3 regions of the Deinococcus hopiensis KR-140 genome follow, and region 2 is predicted to be linked to each of the others. Evidence: riboswitches for the same ligand, from Rfam matches in the RefSeq annotation. Region 2 holds a riboswitch; each other region holds the start of a gene.
What was found. Region 2 has a riboswitch for cyclic di-GMP ahead of B9A95_RS29790 (hypothetical protein). Riboswitches for the same ligand answer to the same signal wherever they lie in the genome.

Region 1 (2,197 bases), on a different contig from region 2:
TGGCAACCCGCGCCTGCTGCTGGAGGTGACGGAGGCAGCGATGGCCGCCGCCTCACCCGACCTGGCCGCCTTCCGCCGAGCAGTGGCGGCGATACCCTCGCTCGGTGGCAAGCTCTCGCTCTACCTCTACCGCCGGGAAGGAGTGGGGTTACGCGCCCGGATGTTCTCACCCCTTTCTGGCACCTGGGAGGATGCAGCGACCGGCAGCGCAGCGACGCCACTGGCCGGCTTCTTGCTGCACCTCTCGGGTGCCAAGAGCGGCGCTTGGGAGATCATCCAGGGAGTTGAGATGGGTCGCCCCAGCCTGTTACGGACCACCGCCTGGCAGACACCAGAGGGCATCTGCGCCAGCGTTGGTGGTGACTGCGTGCCGGTGTTTCGGGGCGAGGCCATGCTGCCGAGCGCCATGGCCCTGTAATCACCCGGTCCTGTTCGCAGGACGCCGAAACCACCGTTTGGCTTTTGAGCCAAATGCCTCTGGAGCAGGTGTCAAAGTGCGGACTTCTTCTTGACCGGGCCCGGCGAGCGAACCTGAACGCGCATGGGGGAGAATGGCGCCGTGAGGGGTGCCCTTCCACCCGCCCCACCATTCGGACAAATGCTCCAGGAACCGAGGTCCGTCGCGCCCTGTGCGAGTGCTGTGGACCTGGGCCGGTCTTCCATGCACAGCAACTGGAGCAACGCCGTGCTGCCCCCTCTGGTGTGCCAAAAGTAGGCCCACCAATCCACTTTTTCTGTAACCGCACAGGCGGTTCTTATCCTGGCTTTTTGCGCAGCTGCAGGCGTCTTGGCCTTCGGCATATCGCGAGGAGGCCCAAGCCGTGGGGACGGAGAACTGTGTAGGCGTGATTCCGACCAGCACCGTGATATTTACGGCCACCCCACGTCCCCCGAACAGGGGTCCACCGTATGGGCCAAAAATGCCTGGGGGCCTCACCAATGCGCCGTCCTGTGAACCCTGAGGATGCCCCTGACCATGGATGTCCCGGATCAACAAGAGGGGGTAAGGGGGCCTAGGACGTTTCCTCTGCATCCATGCAATTTCTTCCGCGCCACAGCCCAGAAACGTCCTTTCCTTTCCTCAGGTTGCAACCTTTGGCGGCCACGCCGCAGGTGCCCCTCACCTCCCCCAACAGGGGGAGGTCATGGGGGCGCGTTTTTTTATGGCAATTAAGTAAGTTTTATGTCATATCCATCCTCCTAATATTCAGTTGTTCGGCGGCAGAGAGACACTCTGCGCAGCTCGACGAAAAGGCAAACCCTGCGCGAGCAGGGGGCGCAAAGCCACGGGACTCACGCAGTCAGCCGGGCCACCGAAACGAGGGATCCTGTGCAAAAATTACTCTGGCTGCTGCCTGCCGTGTTTATCGTTGGATGCTCGAACACCACCCTTCCCCAAAGCGAAGCCGCCGTCAGCGATACCAACGTGCAGGCTCAGGGTGTGAAAACCAGCCCCACCCCCCTCCCCACTACGGCCGGGCGCTCCTTTTACCTCGACTGCAATGGCAACGACCGCGCCAACGGCACCACCGCCAGCACCGCCTTCCGGACCCTGAACAAGGTCAGCGGACTCAGCCTCCTTGCCGGCGACAAAGTCCTGCTGAAACGCGGCTGCACCTTTACGGGCTCGCTCGTCGCGAAGTCGAGCGGTACCGCCACATCGCCCATCGTGTACACGGCCTACGGTACCGGTGCCGCCCCCACCATTGTGTTGAACATCGACAGCGAAGCAGTCCTCGTTGGTGGCAACTACCTGGTGTTCGACGGACTGAACGTCACCTCCACCCGCCCCGCGCCCGCCGGCACCGGCAAGTGCGCCAACACCCCGGTTGCCTGGCGAGTCGGCTTCGCCGTGACCGGGCAGTACAACACCGTGCAGAATTCCTCTGCGAGCGGCTTCATGGCGGGCGTGCACCTCATGACTGGCGCGAACAACAACCGCGTGCTGGGCAATACCCTGACCAACAACAACGTCATGAAGAAGAATACGGCCGGCGTGTACGACGACGACTCTGGCGCCTGGGGCGTGCTCGTCAACTCCAACGGCAACGAGGTCGCGAACAACACCTTCAGCGGCAACTGGGCCTGCAGCGAGGACTACGGCGTAGACGGCGCGAGCGTCGAACTGTATGAGGCGAGCAACAACAACGTCCACCACAACGTCAGCACTGAAGACATTGCCTTTACGGAGCTGGGC
Region 2 (2,197 bases):
ACGGCGCAAGGGCATCAAGATCAGATCCATGACCGGAACACGCTGTGGGAGGTGGCGGACGGGCCCTGTCTGCGTTTGGCTCCTGTGCTGGTCAGCACACCCTGGAAAGAGAGCGGGCGTCCCAGGCGGGACGCCCGCCAGATCTTCAACGGTTCCGTTTGGCTGGCCTGGACCGGGGGCCAGTGGAGCCAACTCCCCCGGCGACACGGCCCAGCATCCACAGTCCACCAGCGCTTGTGTGCCTGGGGAGAACGCGAACGCTTCCGCGCGGTGTGGGCGATCATCCCCGAAGAGGACGACCAGGCGTTGGGCACCGATCGGGAAAGGGGCAAGCCGCCGACCGGGAGGAAACGGGCTCCCAATTGTCTGGTCCGCCCCCACACGGTCACCCGGCGGAGGAGGGCCCTTCGGGAACCCGGTAGATCTCGGAGGGCTGCCCTCCGAGATCTACCGGTCCTGCGCCGGACGGCGGGCCGCATCACCTGCCGTGGCTTAGGGGCACATCCACTGGGCCGGAGGACGGCAGTTACGCCACCGCCAGGCGCCCTTCTTCACCCCCGTTGGGGGCAGCAGGCACGGGCCCCACTTTTTTATAGACATGGCGTAAGCTTTATGTCAGAGCTTCGGCTCTAACCTAATCAACGTTGGCGGCAGAGAGACACTCTGCGCAGCTCGACGAAAAGGCAAACCCTGCGCGAGCAGGGGGCGCAAAGCCACGGGACTCACGCAGTCAGCCGGGCCACCGAAACGAGGGATCCTGTGCAGAAATTGGTCTGGCTGCTGCCGTTTGCTTTTATCGCCACCTGCAATCAAACCGTCCTGGCGGCAAGCACCTCCAACAACGCCTCGGCCGCAGGCCGCAGCTTCTACGTTGATTGCACGGCGGGCAAGGACGCGGCGGAGGGAACGACCGCGGCTGCGCCCCTGCGAACCCTCGCCCAGGTGAATGCCCTGAAGTTGTTGCCCGGTGACCACGTCCTGCTCAAGCGCGGCTGTACCTTCGCAGGTCCCCTGGTGGCCAGATCCAGCGGTACGGCCTCAGCGCCCATCCGGTACACCTCATACGGCGCAGGAACCAACCCGGCCGTTCAGTTGACGACCGATGCCGAGGCGGTGCTGGCCAGCGGCAATCACCTGGTCTTCAATGGGCTGAGCGTCACCAGCGCGCGTCCCAGCGTTCCCAGCACAGCTGGCAAATGCAGCAAGACGCCCGTGGGCTGGCGCGTGGGCTTCGAGGTGGCCGGGCAGTACAACACCGTGCAGAATTCCTCAGCAAGCGGCTTTACGGCAGGCATTCACCTGAGCGCTGGAAACAACAAGGTGCTGCACAACAAGCTGACCAACAACAACGTGATGAAGAAGAACACCGCCGGTGTCTTCGATGACGATTCCGGAGCCTGGGGCGTCCTGGTCAACTCGGACAACAATGAGATCGCCGGCAACACCTTCGGCGGCAACTGGGCCTGCAGTGAGGACTACGGCAAGGACGGGGCGAGCGTCGAGTTGTACGAGGCGAGCAGCAACAATATCCACGACAACGTCAGCACGGAAGACCCCTTCTTCACGGAGCTGGGCGGAACCCCCAAGACGCCAAGCAAGAACAACACCTTCGCGTACAACACCTACGCGCCGGTGAAGTCCGGCGGCGCAATGATCGTGCTGCGCGGCACGAAGAGCAAGTGGGGCGGCAACCCCGGAACCGTGTTTCACCACAACGTTGGGTACATGGTGGACATGGGCATCATCTGCTCGGACGGCTGCGGCCCCAGCATCCTCAAGGCGTACGACAACGTCTTGTGGCAGCGCGACACCGCCAGCGGTTTGGTACCCGCTGCCAAGATGACCCCCATGTGGGCCGACGCTCCCTTTACCGAGTACAACAACGTCTTCTGGAAAAAAGGTGGCCGTCCCTACGTCAGCATCGACAATGGCAAGCTGAGCGCCACTGACCGCATCGCCGATCCCCTGTTCGTGAATGCGCTGGCCCTGGATTTCACCCGCCAACCGGCGACCGCCCTGCTGGCCAGCGCCCCCGTTCGCCGCTAAGCTGATTCGGGCCTTTGTCCTGCGCAGGCTGGTGGGCGTTGCTGACGCTGGCGGCGGGGCTCCTGGTCACCGCGACTCACGCGCTCCCGGTCCGGAGCCTCAGGTGGGCAGGGGGCGTCGGTGAAGCGGCGGCGGCAGTGCGTCTGGGGCT
Region 3 (2,197 bases), on a different contig from region 2:
GCGCCTCTGGCCTTCGCCCCGCGGCGAGGCGCAGGTGGCAGGGCAGCCGGAGCTGGCGTGTGCGCCCCAGGTCCCGTGGGACTCTGCGGCGCCACCGCCCCTCCCTCCTCCTTCTCTTTGGGCACAGTCGGCCCAGCTTACCGGAGGAGTTCTGCCACGTCCAGCAGCTGCCCTGAGGCCAGATGGGCGGCGAGCGCGCGGGCGTCACGGCCTTCCGCGAGGGCCAGGGCCAGCGCACCGCTGACGATGGGCGCCGAGAAGGACGAGCCCGTGGCCGTCACCACACGGCCGCCTGGATAGGCGCTCTCCAACTGGACGCCGGGGGCCAGGACCTCGCCACCGCGCGTGCTCCAGGCGGGCAAGTCTCCCGCCGCATCCACCGCCGTGACCGACACGCCCAGCTGCCCCAGGGGGCTGTCCCCGTCCAGCGAACGGGCGGGGGCCTGCGGCACGTCTCCCCCTTCGTTGCCACTCGCCGCGACGATGAGCACACCCCGGCCCACCGCGTACTGGAGCGCTGCGCGCACACCCTCGCTGGACGACGAGGACGCCACGCTGAGGTTGATCACCCCCGCGCCTGCGTCCACGGCAAACCGGATGGCCCGGGCCACGTCCGCCGCCCGGCCCGAGCCGTCGGGTCCCAACACCCGGAGCGGCAGCAGCGCCGCACCGGGAGCCACCTGCCGCACCAGCCCAGCCACCGCCGTGCCGTGGCCGTAGCCTGCGCCGAGGCCGGCATCCGCCTCACTGGCGTCGTCGTCATCGTCCACCCAGTCGTAACCGGGCCGCACCGCCCCGCGCAGCATGGGGTGGGAAGCGTCGACGCCCGAATCGATCACCGCGACGGTCACGCCCTCGCCCGCATGGGGTGAGCGCGCCTCGGCCCGGTCCAACCCCGCCAACCGGAAGGACGCCGTATTTTGCGGCATGGGCCCGAAGGTCCCCTCGTTCCACCAGCGGGATCCCTCCGCCCACCACCGCGTGCCTTCGCCCCACCAGCGGGTGCCCTCCGCCCACCAGCGGGACCCCTCGTTCCACCAGCGCGTGCCGCTGACGGCGAGGCCGACAGGCGTTACAGCGCGGGTGTCGCCCAGCACCACGCGGTCCTCGTCTCCCTGGGAAGCCGTGCCCGGACTGCTTTGGAGCGCGGCCTGGGGGACCGGAGCGGTGCTGCATGCCGAGAGCGCCAAGGCCCCGAGGACCGTCAGGGCCAGCCCCTGCCAGGGCCCCCTTTTCTTCTGACCAAATGGAAATATCACGGAAGTGAGTCCTCCTGGACGCCGTGCGCCCCTACTTCAACTGGGAAAGTCAGGAAGGAGGGACACCGAGAGGGCGGCGGGTAGACCCGAGAAGGCCAGCCGCCAGACAGATAGCCGGTCGCACCACTGGCTCCGCGCGTCCCAGGTGCCCGTATACAGGACCGCGCTTCATCGCCTCTATCAGCCGAGGTCCACAGAAGGAGCCGTGCTGATGCCCATATCTTATGCCCCCAGTGGGGAGTCCTCTGTGAAATATCCGGCGGAAGCGAGAAGGTCACGTTTCACCTCAGGCCTCGTCAGAAAGTTCTGCCCTTGGCCATGCCCGTTCGCGCAGGTCGTTCAGGCACCTGGTCCTGCCCCGACACGCCGGAAGAAGGCGATGAGTTCATCCACGTGGGTGTCGAAGGCGAAGTGGTGGCGCGCGGCGCGGGCGTTGGCCGTTTGCCTCTCCAGGCGGGCGCGGTCCCGCAGCTGCTGCCCCAAGTCCCCGAAGTTGCGGTAGAACACGCCGAAGCCGTGCGCGCGCGCGAGTTCGGCCATGGCCACGCAGGAACCGGGGTTCTCGCGCATGATCCAGGGCAGCCCCGCCGCCGCATAGGTGCCCAGGCGGGCAGGCAGGTTCAGGTCGTCCCAGGAAGCGCGGCGCAGGTCTCCACCGTTGTCGCTGGCAAACTGCTGTACCCAAGCCGCGTCGTAGCGCGAGAGTTCGCGCACCCAGTCCCCGGGCTCGACGGTGGGGTGCAGGTGCAGGTACCCGCTTTCCAGCCCGGTTCGCGTCCAGTTGGGAAACCACTCGTGAAAGTGCGTGCCGTAGAAATGCACGTGGATGCCCTGCTGCCCCAGTTCCGACAGCGGCTCCAGGCCCAACGGGCGTCCCGCGCAGACGGTGTGAATCTCTCCGTCTCCCGCCGAGAGTTTGGGGGACCAGTCCCCGGTAA

Region 1: it holds a riboswitch for cyclic di-GMP, as region 2 does, so the genes downstream of both, B9A95_RS30520 (hypothetical protein) here and B9A95_RS29790 (hypothetical protein) in region 2, are expected to answer to the same signal.
Region 3: it holds a riboswitch for cyclic di-GMP, as region 2 does, so the genes downstream of both, B9A95_RS04195 (S8 family peptidase) here and B9A95_RS29790 (hypothetical protein) in region 2, are expected to answer to the same signal.

Annotation. Positions count from the first base shown of each region.
Region 1 covers NZ_FWWU01000011.1:124,548-126,744, reverse strand. Annotated here, with positions in the region: gene B9A95_RS30525 (PhzF family phenazine biosynthesis protein) at 1-418, shown strand, start outside; cyclic di-GMP riboswitch class I at 1,244-1,318, shown strand; gene B9A95_RS30520 (hypothetical protein) at 1,331-2,197, shown strand, end outside.
Region 2 covers NZ_FWWU01000010.1:240,944-243,140, forward strand. Annotated here, with positions in the region: gene B9A95_RS29780 (MHYT domain-containing protein) at 1-32, shown strand, start outside; gene B9A95_RS37415 (transposase) at 85-633, shown strand; cyclic di-GMP riboswitch class I at 673-747, shown strand; gene B9A95_RS29790 (hypothetical protein) at 760-2,046, shown strand.
Region 3 covers NZ_FWWU01000004.1:217,550-219,746, forward strand. Annotated here, with positions in the region: gene B9A95_RS04190 (EAL domain-containing protein) at 1-125, opposite strand, end outside; gene B9A95_RS04195 (S8 family peptidase) at 138-1,259, opposite strand; cyclic di-GMP riboswitch class II at 1,363-1,447, opposite strand; gene B9A95_RS04200 (glycosyltransferase family 2 protein) at 1,599-2,197, opposite strand, start outside.